DNA from 3 places in the Limnohabitans curvus genome. Region 2 is predicted to be linked to each of the others. Evidence: predicted binding sites of a transcription regulator. Region 2 holds the regulator's gene; each other region holds the start of a gene.
What was found. Region 2 encodes LexA, which represses DNA repair genes until DNA is damaged. Its sites were predicted from a motif close to ACTGTATNNNNATACAGT; they were not measured.
Positions count from the first base shown of each region.

Region 1 (5,153 bases), 1.4 Mb from region 2:
CGAATGCGCACTTCACTGGGCAAAGGTTTTTCTTCGTCGGGGGGCAGCGGAAAGTCGCGCTCGCCGCTGACAAATTCGCCGCGTGTGCCCAGCACTTGGTAGTAAATCAAGTCGGCTTCGTCGGCGCGCAAAATTTCTCGTGCGGGCAAAGGCAAGTTGAAATACATGCGCGTTTGGTCGCTCTTGACAAGCTGCGCGAGGGCTTGCACGTTGTATTCCAAGCCACGGTCAAACGGGCGGCCCGCAATGTTTTGTGCCACCAGCCAGGTCAGCGCCAAGCTGACTGGCCACAGCAGCAGCAGCGGCGTGAGCATCCAATCCAAAATCTCGCCAAACAGCGAGTGTTGCTCGCGCCTAAACAGCTTTGCCATGCCCGTGTGGAGGTGTGTTTAACCCGGGATTTTTTCGAGGCAGTAGCCCAAGCCGCGCACCGTGGCAATGCGAATCGGCCCTTTTTCAATCTTCTTGCGCAGGCGGTGGATGTACACCTCGATGGCGTTGTTGCTCACTTCTTCGCCCCATTCGCACAGGCGTTCGACCAACTGGTCTTTGCTGACCAAGCGGCCGCTGCGTTGCAACAGCACTTCCAGCAAACCCAGTTCACGCGCGGAGAGTTCGACCATCTTGCCGTCAATGGTGGCGACACGACCGGTTTGGTCGTACACCAGCGGGCCGTGCTTGATGGATGACGAAGTGCCGCCCATGCCGCGACGTGTGAGGGCGCGCACGCGGGCTTCGAGTTCTTGCAGGCTGAAGGGCTTGGCCATGTAGTCGTCAGCGCCGTAGTCCAAACCTTTGACGCGTTCTTCCACGCCATCGGCGGCGGTGAGGATGAGCACAGGAATGGAGGAGCCGCGTGAGCGTAAGCGCTTGAGCACTTCAAGGCCGTGCATTTTGGGGAGGCCCAAATCCAAGATGAGCAAGTCAAACTCATCGGTGGTCATCAAGGCGGCGTCGGCTTCGGTGCCGCTGGCTACGTGGTCGGCGGCGGCACCCGATGCGCGCAAGGTACGCAACAGGCCGTCGGCCAAGACCAAGTCGTCTTCTGCAATCAGGATGCGCATGTGTTGTCTCCAACTTTGTTTGTGTTTTTTAGAAGGTTCAGCGCTGCGATTCTAGGTCCGAGTAGGCCCCCGCATAGGCCTCCAACCCTAAGCTGACCACTGTGGCCACATCGTTGCCGACTTCTTGTTTGAATTCCGCCTCGGTTTGCGCCACCGCTTGCTCAAAAGCGCGTAGCCAAGCCAAGCCCGTTTCGGTGAACACAATGCGCCGCGCGCGGGCGTCTTGCGGGTCGTGCGTGCGTTGCACCAAGCCCCAGGCTTCGCACTGGGTGACCAAGTCGCCCATGGCTTGCTTGGTCATGCCGGCACTGGCGGCCAACTCGATCAGACGTGAGCCCTCAAGGCTGAGATGGCGCGTGATGTGAATGTGCGCCGCGCTGACCTGTGCGCGGGCCGCGAGGTTAGACAGGGCCAGCGGCACATCTTCGTTCTGCGCCATCAGTTGCAGCACACGTGCGTCAAAGCGGCGCATGGCGTGGCCCAGCAAGCGGCCCAAGTGAACTTGCCGCCAGTCTTGCTGGTTAGAAAACGAGGGGGAAGAAGCCATGTTTATATAGTAAGGCAAACTGACCAAAAAAAGTGTTTACAAGTTTTGACTTTGCGTTAAAGTACTGGTCAAGCATCCAGTTGTTGTTAAACACAGTAACTAGACACTCTCGGTAAGCCCTTGATTCCACGGAGATTTTTATGAACAGCAAACCCATCGTCGCTGACAGCGAAAAAGCCAAAGCCCTCCAAGCCGCCTTGGCGCAAATTGAAAAACAATTCGGCAAGGGCACCATCATGCGCTTGGGCGAAGGCGAAGTGATTGACGACATCCAAGTTGTCTCCACAGGCTCTTTGGGTTTGGACATCGCCTTGGGCGTGGGCGGTTTGCCCCGTGGCCGCGTGATTGAAATCTACGGCCCTGAGTCGTCCGGCAAAACCACCCTCACCTTGCAAGTCATCGCTGAAATGCAAAAGCAAGGCGGCACCTGCGCGTTTGTGGATGCTGAGCACGCCTTGGATTCTCAATACGCCCAAAAACTCGGCGTGAACTTGCAAGACTTGCTCATTAGCCAGCCCGACACCGGCGAACAAGCCCTCGAAGTGGTCGACAGCTTGGTGCGTTCAGGCGCGGTCGATTTGGTCGTCATCGACTCTGTGGCTGCCTTGACACCTAAAGCCGAACTCGAAGGCGACATGGGTGATTCATTGCCAGGCTTGCAAGCCCGTTTGATGAGCCAAGCACTGCGTAAATTGACGGCTTCCATCAAGAAGACCAACTGCACGGTCATCTTCATCAACCAAATCCGCATGAAGATTGGCGTGATGTTCGGCTCGCCCGAAACCACCACGGGTGGTAACGCGCTCAAGTTCTACGCCTCGGTGCGCTTGGACATTCGCCGCACGGGCACCATCAAGCGTGGTGACGAGGCCGTGGGTAACGAGACCAAAGTCAAAGTGGTGAAAAACAAAGTGGCGCCTCCTTTCAAGACAGCCGAGTTCGACATCTTGTTTGGTGAGGGCATCAGCCGCCAAGGCGAAATCATTGACATGGGCGTGAACGCCAAAGTCATTGAAAAGTCGGGTGCTTGGTATGCCTACAACGGCGAAAAAATCGGCCAGGGCCGTGACAACGCCCGTGAGTTCTTGCGTGAAAACGAAGCCTTGGCTTTTGAAATCGAAAACAAGGTGCGCGAATCTTTGGGTATTCCTTTGTTGGCTGGCGGTGTAGATGCACCTGCGGCCAAAGAAGAAAAAGCGCCCAAGGCCTCTAAGGCTGCCAAAGAAGCCAAAGGCGCTGCGGACGCAGATGCCGATGGCGTGGTGGCTTAACGCTCGCTCAAAAGCGTCAACCAAAAAGCCAGTTTCGTGACACACGACGTTGATTCAAACGGAGACGAGAAACCTCAGGCGAAAAGGGCCAAGGGGTTTCAAATCTCGCTCAAAGGCCGAGCCTTGCGCTTGCTGTCGCAACGCGAGCACTCGCGCTTTGAGTTAGAGCGCAAGCTCAAACCCTTTGAAGAAACACCGGGCGAGCTGGCCGAGGCTTTGGATTTTTTGCAGGCCAAAGACTTCATCAACGAACAGCGTGTGGTGGAGTCGGTGGTCAATAGCCGTTCTCGCAAGCTCGGTGCATCCCGGGTGCGTCAAGAATTGCAAGCCAAGGGGTTGCCTGTCGAGGCCATCGCCGAAGCCGTGCAAGAGATGCGCAGCACCGAGCTTGAGCGAGCCCGCGAAGTCTGGCGAAAGAAATTTGGCGAGCCGCCTGTGGACCAAGCGGCGCGTGCCAAACAAGTGCGGTTTTTAGTGAGCCGAGGCTTTGCGCCCGAAGTCGTGCGCAAAGTCGTGGCTGGCGCGGAAGACTTTTAAACGCCCAGCATCAGCTGCAGGTTTTGCACCGCAGCGCCGCTGGCACCCTTGCCCAAGTTGTCCAAACGCGCCATCAGCACGGCATGGCGATGGGTTTCGTTCGCGAAGACGCGAATTTCTAGTTTGTTGGTGTCGTTCAAAGCGGTCGCGTCGAGCTTGCCGTTGTCGGTGGCGGGTTGCACGCTCACCCAGCTGTCTGGGCTGTGGCCGTAGTGTTTGGCCAGCGCGTCATGCAGGTCAGCGGCTTTGGGCTTGCCAGGCAACATGTCCAAATGAATGGGCAGCTGCACCAGCATGCCTTGGCGGAAATTACCCACCGATGGCACAAACAAAGGGCGGCGTGTGAGGCCGGTGTAGGCCATGATTTCGGGGATGTGTTTGTGCTCTAGGCCCAAGGCATAGGCTTCAAACAGGGGCGCTTTGCCCGCTTCGTAGTCTTCAATCATGGTGCGGCCACCGCCCGAATAGCCGCTGACCGAAGGCAGGGCCACGGGGAAGTCGGCAGGCACCAAGCCCGCATCGACCAAGGGGCGCAACAGCGCAATCGCGCCGGTGGCGTAGCAGCCGGGGTTGGCGACGCGTTGTGCGTTGACCACGGCATCGCGTTGACCCGCGGCCAGCTCTGGAAAGCCGTACACCCAACCCGGTGCCACGCGGTGCGCGGTGGAGGCGTCGATGATTTTGGGTTTCCGGCCAGCAAGGCTGTCGATCATGGCCACGGATTCAAGGGCGTGGTCGTCGTGCAGGCACAGGATGACCATGTCCACGCCAGCCATGAGCTCGCGTTTGGCTTCTGGGTCTTTGCGTTTGGCGGGGTCGATGCTGACCACTTGCACGGCTGGCATCAGGGCCAAACGTTCGCGAATTTGTAGACCTGTGGTGCCGGCTTCGCCGTCAATGAAGACTTTAGACATGGATGTCGCCAAAAAGTACAAGAAAAGTTGGGCGTCGCTAAGCTCTTGTAAGCCAATTAAAAGTTTGACGCGATGCAGCATGATACAGTCTTAAGGCTTTGTGCAGGGCGGCTCTTTGGCGTCGTTCACTGCAGAAAACGTTACAAATCCACCGATTACTAAGAGAGATCTCATGAAGATTCACGAGTACCAAGGCAAGGAAATCTTGCGTCAATTTGGTGTGCCAGTGCCACGCGGTATCCCCGCGTTCACGGTGCAAGAAGCGGTGGAAGCCGCGCAAAAGTTGGGCGGCCCAGTTTGGGTTGTGAAGGCCCAAATTCACGCGGGTGGCCGCGGCAAGGGCGGCGGCGTCAAAGTGGCTAAGACCATCGAAGACGTCAAACGCATCTCTGGCGAAATTTTGGGCATGCAGCTCAAGACCCACCAAACGGGCCCAGAAGGTCAAAAAGTCCGTCGTCTCTACATCGAAGACGGCGCTGACATCAACAAAGAATATTACGTGTCAGTTGTGACTGACCGTGCAACGCAAAAGATTGCTTTCATCGCTTCCAGCGAAGGCGGCATGGACATTGAAGAAGTTGCCCACAGCACCCCAGAAAAAATCATCACCGAGTTCATCGACCCGTTGACTGGTTTGGGCGATGCACAAGCCAAGAAGATCGCAGACGCCATCGGCATGCCTGCTGACTCCACCGCACAAGCCGTGGACATCTTCAAGAAGCTGTACCAGTGCTACATGGAAACTGACGCATCTTTGGTGGAAATCAACCCACTGAACCGCGACAGCAAAGGCAATGTGATGGCTTTGGATGCGAAGTTC
Region 1 is NZ_NESP01000001.1:1,424,195-1,429,347, reverse strand. It holds gene B9Z44_RS07170 (sensor histidine kinase) at 1-371, opposite strand, end outside; gene B9Z44_RS07165 (response regulator) at 390-1,064, opposite strand; gene B9Z44_RS07160 (MarR family winged helix-turn-helix transcriptional regulator) at 1,102-1,611, opposite strand; gene recA (recombinase RecA) at 1,752-2,882, shown strand; gene recX (recombination regulator RecX) at 2,985-3,419, shown strand; gene argC (N-acetyl-gamma-glutamyl-phosphate reductase) at 3,416-4,333, opposite strand; gene sucC (ADP-forming succinate--CoA ligase subunit beta) at 4,506-5,153, shown strand, end outside.
Region 1: recA (recombinase RecA) is a predicted target of LexA. The motif match lies at 1,675-1,692, and genes of this name have one in related genera.

Region 2 (5,153 bases):
CTGTGAAAGCAGGCACACCACTGGGCATTGAAGCCAAAAAAGTGATGGATGCCGGCGGTTTGGTCAGCGACGACCTGATCATCAACCTGGTCAAAGAACGCATCGCCCAAGCTGATTGCGCCAACGGCTTCTTGTTCGACGGATTCCCACGCACGATTCCTCAAGCTGATGCCATGAAGGCGGCTGGCGTGAAGCTGGACTACGTGTTGGAAATCGACGTGCCTTTTGACGCCATCATCGAGCGCATGAGCGGCCGCCGTTCACATCCCGCTTCTGGCCGCACGTATCACGTCAAATTCAATCCACCGAAAGTGGAAGGCAAAGACGACGAAACAGGTGAGCCGTTGGTGCAACGTGCTGACGACCAAGAAGAAACCGTCAAGAAGCGTTTGGACGTGTACAGCGCCCAAACCCGCCCCTTGGTGGACTACTATTCTGGCTGGGCCAAGGCCGACGCCACTGCAGCCCCCAAGTACCGCGCTATCAGCGGCACCGGCACTGTGGAAGAAATCAAAGAACGCGCGTTTCAAGCCCTTTCGGCTTAAACCGATTCAAGCGCTGCGCTTGCAAACAAAAGCCGCTCAACAGAGCGGCTTTTTTGTTGGCGACTTGCTTTGACTACGCTTGCTGCGCCACAAGATGCATCAGCAAAGCCACGCGGGCCTGCACAGCGGTCAAGCCCCCCGCATGTGGCAACACATCAGCTTCACGCAACTGCACGCCACCTTGTGCGCAACGTGAGGCACGCAACACCTGAGCGCCCTGCTTTTGCGCGTCCAGCAAAGCAGCCTCTAAGTCATGGTGCAAAGTGCCATTGCCCGTGCCTGCCACCACCCAGCCCTGCGGTGCATCGTGCGCCGTCAGCGAGCGGACCAAGCGGCCATCGGCGCCTGCATGGTTGAACACCAGCTCCACGCGTGGCCAATGCGTGCAAGCCAACACCTGCGCCACGCTGGGCACACGTAACGCGGCGGGGTGCGTCACGCCTGCTTGCGAAGCGAAGGGATTGCGCTGATGGCTATGGCTTTTTTGCACAGCGTTTCCTGCATAAACTTGACCTGCGCACACCACAGACACACCTGATGCATCGGGCTGTTGCACCCAAGCCAAAGCGTCCTTGAGATTGCCAGGGCCATCGCTGTCAGGCGCATTGGCGGGCAGCATGGCGCAGGTGATGGCCACAGGTTTGGTAGGCTGCAACACAGTTTGCAAAAAGTAGGCTGTTTCTTCGAGTGTGTCTGTGCCGTGCGTGATGACCATGCCTTGCACATCGTCTTGTTTTAAGCAGTGCGACACGCGAGCCAGCAGGCTTTGCCAGACCGCAAACGACATGTCTTTGCTGTCGATTTGGGCCACCTGTTCGCTCAACAGTTCAATGCCTTCATGGGCAACGCCCTGCAGCAAATCGTCCACGCCCACTTGGCCAGCTGTGTAGTTTTGAGGCTGGGCTGCATCGCTTGCCAAGCCAGCAATCGTGCCACCTGTGGCTAAAACAACGATTTTTTTAGTTTTTTTTGCATTCATAGCTTGCCAAACTCAAAAAGCTGGTTAAAAATACAGTTACTGGATGCGCAAACAGTTGCATCTCTTAAGACACACATTGTGCAGGAGTCGAACCGATGATTGAAATGCCAAAACTTACCGCCCGTCAGCAACAGATTTTGGAGCTTATCCAGTCTGCCATTGCCAACACCGGTTCGCCCCCCACACGCGCCGAAATTGCAGCTGAGCTTGGCTTCAAGTCTGCCAACGCCGCCGAAGAACATTTGCAAGCCTTGGCCCGCAAAGGTGCGATTGAGCTGGTGAGCGGCACATCTCGTGGCATTCGCCTCAAAGGTGGCAACCAACGCAGCTACCAAGAAAGCACCTTCAGCGCTTCACCCTCAGGCTTCTCGTTGCCGCTGGTAGGCCGTGTGGCTGCAGGCTCGCCCATCTTGGCGCAAGAACATGTGGACCAAACCTATTTTGTAGAAAGCAGCTTATTCCAACGCAAGCCTGACTACTTGCTGCGTGTGCGCGGCATGTCCATGCGCGACGCCGGCATCATGGACGGCGACTTGCTGGCTGTGCAATCCACCCGTGATGCCAAAAACGGGCAGATCGTGGTGGCCCGTTTGGGCGAAGAAGTGACCGTCAAACGCTTTCGCAAAACCGCCAGCCACATTGAACTGCTCCCCGAAAACCCAGACTTCAAAACCATTTTGGTTGAACCGGGCGAGCCCTTTGAAATTGAAGGTTTGGCCGTTGGCCTGATCCGTAACACCATGATGATGTAAAGAAAGAACGACCATGAGCCTCGCACTTTTTGGCGCCTACCGCCTCCTCAATCCTCTGCAAAACGTGGTCCGCGGCTTCATGCCTGCACAAGCCCTGCAAAGCACACCTCGCCACTTGCCACTGCGCGTCGCTCGCGTGATGGAAGCGCAACACAACCGCAAAAACGCAGGGCGCATGGTCATCTCGGGCCGCATGGCCGATGTGTGCGCCGAACTCGACCGTTTGGCCGAGCTAGAAAACCGTCACTGATATTTGAAATAGGGCTCACGCGCCCAGCGTGAAGCCCCGTGGCACAAGGCACAATTAGGGGATGAACATTGTCATCCTCGACGACTACCAAGATGTCGTGCGCAAGTTGGCTTGCGCGTCCAAATTAGAAGCCTACCCCGCCAAGGTTTACACCAACACCATCAAGGGCGTTGGCCAGTTGTCGGTCCGACTTAAAGACGCCGAAGTGTTGGTGTTGATTCGTGAGCGCACCCAGCTCACACGCCAGTTGCTTGAAAAGTTGCCCAAACTCAAACTCATCTCTCAAACTGGAAAAATAGGCAGCCACATTGATATCGCGACCTGCACCGAACGCGGCATTGCCGTGGCAGAAGGTTCGGGCTCACCGATTGCCCCTGCTGAGTTGACTTGGGCGTTGATCATGGCCGCCATGCGCCGTTTGCCCCAATACATCAGCAACCTCAAACACGGGGCTTGGCAACAAGCAGGCCTCAAAGCGGGTTCGATGCCCACCAACTTTGGCCTCGGCCAAGTCCTACGTGGCAAGACTCTGGGTATTTGGGGCTACGGCAAGATTGGACAAATTTTGGCCGGCTACGGTAAAGCATTCGGCATGCGCGTGTTGATGTGGGGCAGCGAGGCCTCACGCGAACGCGCAGCCAAAGATGGCCTGAACGTGGCCGAATCACGAGAAACCTTCTTCGAAGAATGCGATGTGCTGACCTTGAACCTGCGCTTGGTCGACGAGACCCGCGGCATCGTCAAGTTGGCCGACCTCAACCGCATGAAACCCACCGCTTTGTTGGTGAACACCTCCCGTGCTGAGTTGATTGAGCCAGACGCACTCATCACGGGTCTCAACCGCGGTCGCCCTGGCATGGCTGCCATCGACGTGTTTGAAAGCGAACCCATCATGCAAGGCCACGCCCTGCTACGCTTGGAAAACTGCATCTGCACGCCACACATCGGCTATGTGGAGCAAGACAGCTACGAGCTGTATTTCGGCACAGCCTTTGACAACGTGGTGAACTTCATCAAAGGCACGCCCACCAACATTGTCAATCCGGGCGCATTGCAAGTACGCCGATGACGTTTTAGTTGGCCTTGCTGGCTGCGCGCTCAGCCATCAACGCCATGCATGCCTTGCGATCTGCGTTGACATGTTGCACCGACGCACGTTCCGCCATTTGCTGGTTGTAGGCTTTGACTGGCAGATGCGCCAACATATCTTCTCCGTACACCGCTTTGGACGCCATGGACACCAGCGGTAAATTCACAATCGCGGAGCAGTCAGCGAGCGTGAACATATCGCCGGCAATATAGGGCGAGAACTTCACCAGATTGCTCAAGCCTTCCACGCCTTTGGCGAGTTGTTTTCGCACACGCGTTTGCGTGGCTTCGTCCACCGCGCCACCAAAGAATGCTTGCGGGTACAGCTCGCGTGCCACCAATTCCACATGCAGCTCTAGATACGTGATGATTTCGCGCACCTTCGCCGCTTCAAAAGGCTCAGCAGGCATCAAAGGATGATGCGGATATGCTTGCTCGATGTACTCAGCGCACACTGCTGACTCGCTGATGCAACCATGCGGTGTCTCTAAAAAGGGCACTTTGCCCATAGGCGAACGCAGCAGAGTTGAGGACTCTAGAGGTTTGAGCCACACCAACTCTTCCTCAAATGGCACTACTTTTTCAAGCAGCTGAATTTTGAGTTTGTTGTAGTAGTTGCTGACAGCAAAACCGCAAAGTTTGAGGGTCATGAAGGCGCTCCAAATGGACAAAGGTTCGTTTCATTTTGACATAGCGCGTTTCACGCAACCACAACTCAAAAAAGTGGCACGGCTCAGCCATAATCTTTGCCATGAGTTCTATCTACAAAACCATTGGCATCGTAGGAGGCGCCACAGAGGCGCTGCAAATCGCATCAGAAGGCGTGGCAGATTTCGCCACCATCGACCGCATCTTGCGCGACCATGCCGGATTCAAACTTGGCCCTTTCCAACTCTTAGACCTCACCGGTCTGGACGTGGCACACGAGGCCATGACCTCGATTTATCAATCGCATTGGTCTGAGCCTCGCTACCGTCCAAGCGCGATCAGCGTGCAGCGCTTAGCCGCTGGTGCAGCAGGACAAAAGACGGGCAAAGGCTTTTACGACTACGTCGATGGCGAGGCACACATGCCGCCAGAGCCAGCCGTGCCAACGGTGGCAGAAATGCCCTCTGTCTGGGTATCGACCCGTGCCATGCGCCGTCCCGAATTGCTGCAATTGCTAAAAGACTTGGGTGCAAAGATTGAAACTGGCGCATCGCCTTCAGCTCAAGCGCTGTCGATCGTTGCACCTTTGGGTTTTGACGTGACCACCGTGGCCATCGTGGAGCGCTTGGACCCAGCACGCACCGTGGGCATCGACATGCTCATTGACGACAAGCTCACACAACGCCGCGTGCTGGCCACCAGCCCCGCGACACGCGCTGACATGCGTGATGCCGCACACGCGCTGTTTGCACGTGACGGCAAAGCGGTGACAGTGATTCGCGACAGCGGCGGCTTTGTGACACAACGCGTAGTTGCCAACATCATCAACATCGCATGTGACATGTGCCAACAAGGCATGTGCACACCGCAAGAACTCGAAGCCACAGGCG
Region 2 is NZ_NESP01000001.1:60,083-65,235, forward strand. It holds gene adk (adenylate kinase) at 1-545, shown strand, start outside; gene B9Z44_RS00190 (asparaginase) at 619-1,524, opposite strand; gene lexA (transcriptional repressor LexA) at 1,620-2,276, shown strand; gene B9Z44_RS00200 (hypothetical protein) at 2,290-2,526, shown strand; gene B9Z44_RS00205 (D-2-hydroxyacid dehydrogenase family protein) at 2,588-3,595, shown strand; gene B9Z44_RS00210 (glutathione S-transferase family protein) at 3,600-4,265, opposite strand; partial or broken gene B9Z44_RS00215 (3-hydroxyacyl-CoA dehydrogenase family protein) at 4,400-5,153, shown strand, end outside.

Region 3 (5,153 bases), 2.6 Mb from region 2:
CCCAAGCCCTTGAAGCGGCTGATGCTCCACTTGCCCTCGGCCACGCCGTCTTTGCGCAGTTTGTCGAGGATGGCGGTCAGCTCGCCTTCGTCCAAAGCGTAGACCTTGGCGGCTGGCTTTTTGCCACGCGCGGGCGTGTCCACGCGGAACAGTGGGGGGCGCGCCACAAACACATGACCCGCTTCGATGAGCTTAGGAAAGTGACGGAAGAACAGCGTGAGCAACAGCACTTGGATGTGCGAGCCGTCTACGTCCGCGTCACTCAGGATGCACACCTTGCCGTAGCGCAGGCCGCTCATATCGGGCGAGTCGTTGGGGCCGTGTGGGTCCACGCCGACAGCCACCGAAATGTCGTGAATTTCGTTGTTGGCAAACAAGCGGTCTCGCTCGACTTCCCACGTGTTCAGCACCTTGCCGCGCAGCGGCAGGATGGCTTGGTTTTCTTTGTTGCGGCCCATCTTGGCGCTGCCGCCGGCTGAGTCGCCCTCAACCAAGAACACTTCGTTGTGCGCCGTGTCTTTGCTTTCGCAATCGGTCAGCTTGCCTGGCAACACCGCCACGCCTGAGCCCTTGCGCTTCTCTACTTTTTGGCCGGCTTTTTGGCGGCTTTGTGCGGCCTTGATGGCCAGCTCAGCCAACTTTTTGCCGTACTCGACGTGCTGGTTGAGCCAAAGCTCCATGGTGGGGCGCACATAGCTCGACACCAAGCGCACAGCATCGCGTGAGTTGAGGCGCTCTTTGATCTGACCTTGGAACTGCGGGTCAAGCACCTTGGCGCTCAGCACGTAGCTAGCCCGTGCAAACACGTCTTCTGGCATGAGCTTGACGCCCTTGGGCAACAAGGCGTGCAACTCAATGAAGCTCTTGACCGCGTTGAACAAACCATCACGCAAGCCGCTGTCGTGTGTGCCGCCAGCGCTGGTGGGAATCAGGTTGACATAGCTCTCGCGCACAGGAGCGCCGTCTTCGGTGAAGGCCACAGCCCACGCTGCGCCCTCGCCTTCGGCAAAGCTGTCGTGGTTGCTATCGGCGTAGCCATCGCCTTCAAACAAAGGAATGACAGGCTCGCCGTGCAGGGTCTGCATCAAATAGTCGCGCAGGCCACCTTTGTAGAGCCAGTGTTGCGTGTCTTTGGTTTTTTCATTTGTGAGCGTCACGCTCACGCCAGGCATGAGCACGGCTTTGCTGCGCAGCAAGTGCACCAGCTCGTTCATCGGCAAAGCCGACGATTCAAAGTATTTGGCATCGGGCCACACGCGCACGGTGGTGCCCTGCTTGCGGTCGCCTGATTCTTGCTTGCGGGTGGTGAGTTTTTCCACCACATCGCCACCTGAAAACACCAAGCGGGCCACTTGACCTTCGCGGTGCGAGGTGGCTTCCATGCGTTTGGCCAGTGCGTTGGTCACGCTCACCCCCACGCCGTGCAAACCACCTGAGAAGCTGTAAGCGCCACCCGAGCCTTTGTCAAACTTGCCGCCCGCATGCAAGCGGGTGAACACCAGTTCGATGACGGGGGCTTTTTCTTCGGGGTGCATGCCAAACGGGATGCCACGGCCATCATCGTCGATGCTGACCGAGCCATCGCTGTGCAGCGTGACGCCAATTTTTTTGCCGTGTCCAGCGAGCGCTTCGTCAGCCGCGTTGTCCAGCACCTCTTGGATGATGTGCAGCGGGTTGTCGGTGCGGGTGTACATGCCCGGACGCTGCTTGACGGGTTCGAGTCCTTTGAGGACGCGAATCGAGCCTTCCGAGTACTGGGGCGGTGTAGTGGGTTGCTTTGTAGCCATGGGCCGGCATTGTAGACAGATTCAAATGCAACACTGTATAAAACAACAGATCGAAAAATTTTGCATGGACATCACCTTGGCAACCTTGTGACTGCGCCCCTCGCCCGCATTGGTTAAAGTCACGCCATGACTCACACCAACAAAACATTGCCCATGTGGCAAGTGCTCGCCTGCGGGGCAGCCATTGTCACTTTGTCTATGGGCGTGCGCCACGGCTTTGGCCTGTGGCTGCAACCCATCACCCAAGCCCAAGACTGGACCCGCGAAAACTTTGCCATGGCCATCGCCATTCAAAACCTGACTTGGGGATTCGCAGGCATTTTCTCGGGCATGTTGGCCGACCGATTTGGCGCCCTCCGCGTCATCGTGACTTGCGCCGTGTTGTACGCGTTGGGATTGACAGGCATGGCCTATTCGTCCACGCCAGCGTTGTTTACCGCCACGGCTGGCGTACTGATTGGCGTGGCCCAAGCAGGCACAACCTATGCCGTGATTTATGGCGTGATTGGCCGAAATGTGAGTGCATCCAAACGCTCATGGGCCATGGGCGTAGCGGCGGCAGCGGGCTCATTTGGGCAGTTTTTGATGGTTCCCACGGAGGGCTATCTCATCAGCACCTTTGGCTGGCAAGAAGCATTGGTGTGGTTGGCTTTATCGACCATGCTCATCATCCCCCTCGCCTACGGTCTGCGCGAACCTGGTTTTGGCGGTGGTGCCACGCCCAACCGCGACCAATCCATCATGCATGCACTGCGCGAAGCTATGAATTACCGTAGCTTCCAGCTGCTGATGGCGGGCTACTTTGTATGTGGTTTTCAAGTCGTGTTCATTGGCGTGCACATGCCCAGCTACTTGAAAGACCACGGTTTGTCGCCCGAGGTGGCCAGCATTGCTTTGGCGTTGATTGGTTTGTTCAACGTGTTTGGCACCTACATCGCAGGCAGCTTGGGCCAGCGCATGGCCAAGCGCAAGATTTTGTCGTTCATCTATTTCTCACGCTCGGTGGCCATCGTGCTGTTCTTGTTGGCGCCGCTCACGCCCATAAGCGTGTACATCTTCTCGTCTGTGATGGGCTTTTTGTGGCTCTCCACCGTGCCGCCCACCAATGCGGTGGTGGCGCAGATTTTTGGCGTGGCGCACTTGTCGATGCTGGGCGGCTTTGTGTTCTTCAGCCACCAAATTGGCAGCTTCATGGGCGTGTGGCTAGGCGGCTACTTGTATGACAAGACCGGCAGCTACGACATCGTTTGGTACATCTCGATTGCGCTGGGCGTGTTTGCCGCCTTGGTGAATTTGCCCGTGAAAGAAAATGCCATCGAACGCGCACCTAAGACGGTTGCCGCTTGACGTTTGACGTTTGACGCTTGAAATGAACATCCTTTCGCATCCGATGTTGCGCCAAACCCTGATCGGTGTGGTGTGCGTGGCCGTTCTTTTGGGTGTGCTGTCCATGTATTTAAGGCCTGATTTTTTGCTGACTTTGGCGAATCAGGTTTGGGGATGCTTCTGAGATGAGTGCCATGCTTCACGGGCAAGAGCCCACATCTAGCTGGGTGGCCCGTTGGTCGCACCTCTTGCCTTCTGGCAGCACTTTGCTGGACTTGGCCTGCGGACAAGGCCGCCACATGCGCCACTTTGCAGCGTTGGGTCACACGGTGACTGGCGTAGACCGCAACCCAGACGCGATTGCCGCCGTGGGCCCTTTGGGCGAAGCCATTTGTGCGGATATCGAAAACGGCCCTTGGCCGCTGCAAGGCCGCACCTTTGGCGGCGTGGTCGTCACCAACTACCTCTGGCGCCCGCTCTGGCCACACATCTTGGACAGCCTGGCCCTCAACGGCGTACTGATTTACGAAACCTTCTCGGCGGGCAACGAAAGCGTGGGCAAACCCTCGCGCCCAGATTTCTTGCTGCAGCCCGCTGAGCTCCTGACCACGTGCAAAGACTTACGGGTCGTGGCGTTTGAGGAAGGTTTTCTAGATCAGCCCGAGCGCTTTGTGCAACGCATCGTTGCCGTGCGCGAGAGCCTCGAAACACAAACGCCTGCGCGTTACCCACTTCACCATTAAAAACGTCATTGGCAATCGCTAGAATGAACGTTTTTCCTTGACCGAACCAACGGACATGACACCCATTACCGGCAGCATCGTGGCTTTGACCACCCCCATGCACACAGACGGCAGCGTCGACTACCCTACTCTGCGCAAACTGATTGATTGGCACATTGCCGAAGGCACCGATTGCATCGGCGTTGTGGGCACCACCGGTGAGTCACCCACAGTCAATGTGGAAGAACACTGCGAAATCATCCGCGTGTCTGTGGAGCAAGCGGCTAAACACACCGAACGTCATGTGCCCATCATGGCTGGCTGCGGCGCGAACTCAACGTCTGAAGCGATCGAGCTGGCTAAGTTCGCCAAGAAAGTTGGCGCACATTGCCAACTGCAAGTGGTGCCCTACTACAACAAGCCCACGCAAGAAGGCCAATACCTGCACTTCAAGGCCATCGCCGAAGCCGTGGACTTGCCCGTGATTTTGTACAACGTGCCCGGTCGCTCTGTGGCCGATATGGCGCACGACACCGTGCTGCGTTTGGCCCAAGTGCCAGGCATCGTGGGCATCAAAGAAGCCACCGGCAACATCGAACGCGCCCAATGGCTCATTCGTGACGTACCCAAAGGCTTTGCCGTGTACTCCGGTGACGATCCCACCGCCGTGGCCTTGATGCTGTGCGGCGGCCAAGGCAACATCAGCGTGACCGCCAACGTGGCGCCCCGCTTGATGCACGAGCTGTGCATGGCAGCCATCGCTGGCGACGTGAAACGCGCCATGGACATTCAATTCAAATTGATGCCTGTTCACAAGCAGTTGTTTGTGGAAGCCAACCCCATTCCCGTGAAATGGGCAATGAAGCGTATGGGCCTCGCTGGCCCCACCTTGCGCTTGCCCATGACCGAACTCACCCCCGCCAACGAACCCGTGGTGGAAGGCGCATTGCGCGCCGCTGGTTTGATCTGATTGTTAAAAAGGCCTTGGCTGTGAAAATTTCTTTTACTTCGAATCGTGCAGCAGTTGCGTTGACCACCTTGGTGGTGCTCAGCGGTTGCTCCTCCATCATGGATGGTGACAAGGTCAACTACAAAACAGAAGGTGGCACCAAGGTTGTGGCCCTGGATATTCCACCCGATCTGACCCAACTCACACGCGACACGCGTTATGCCGTTCCTGGCGGTTCTGTCACAGCCAGCAGCATGGGCGTGCGTCCTGTAGCGCCTGTGGCGGCCACAGCAGCCAAGCAAGTGAACGACGTGCGCATTGAACGTGATGGCAAGCAACGCTGGCTGGTGGTCAACCGTTCAGCCGACG
Region 3 is NZ_NESP01000001.1:2,655,438-2,660,590, reverse strand. It holds gene B9Z44_RS13355 (DNA topoisomerase IV subunit B) at 1-1,787, opposite strand, end outside; gene B9Z44_RS13350 (MFS transporter) at 1,914-3,134, shown strand; gene B9Z44_RS15210 (hypothetical protein) at 3,157-3,297, shown strand; gene B9Z44_RS13345 (class I SAM-dependent methyltransferase) at 3,308-3,856, shown strand; gene dapA (4-hydroxy-tetrahydrodipicolinate synthase) at 3,912-4,805, shown strand; gene bamC (outer membrane protein assembly factor BamC) at 4,826-5,153, shown strand, end outside.
Region 3: B9Z44_RS13355 (DNA topoisomerase IV subunit B) is a predicted target of LexA. The motif match lies at 1,820-1,837, and genes of this name have one in related genera.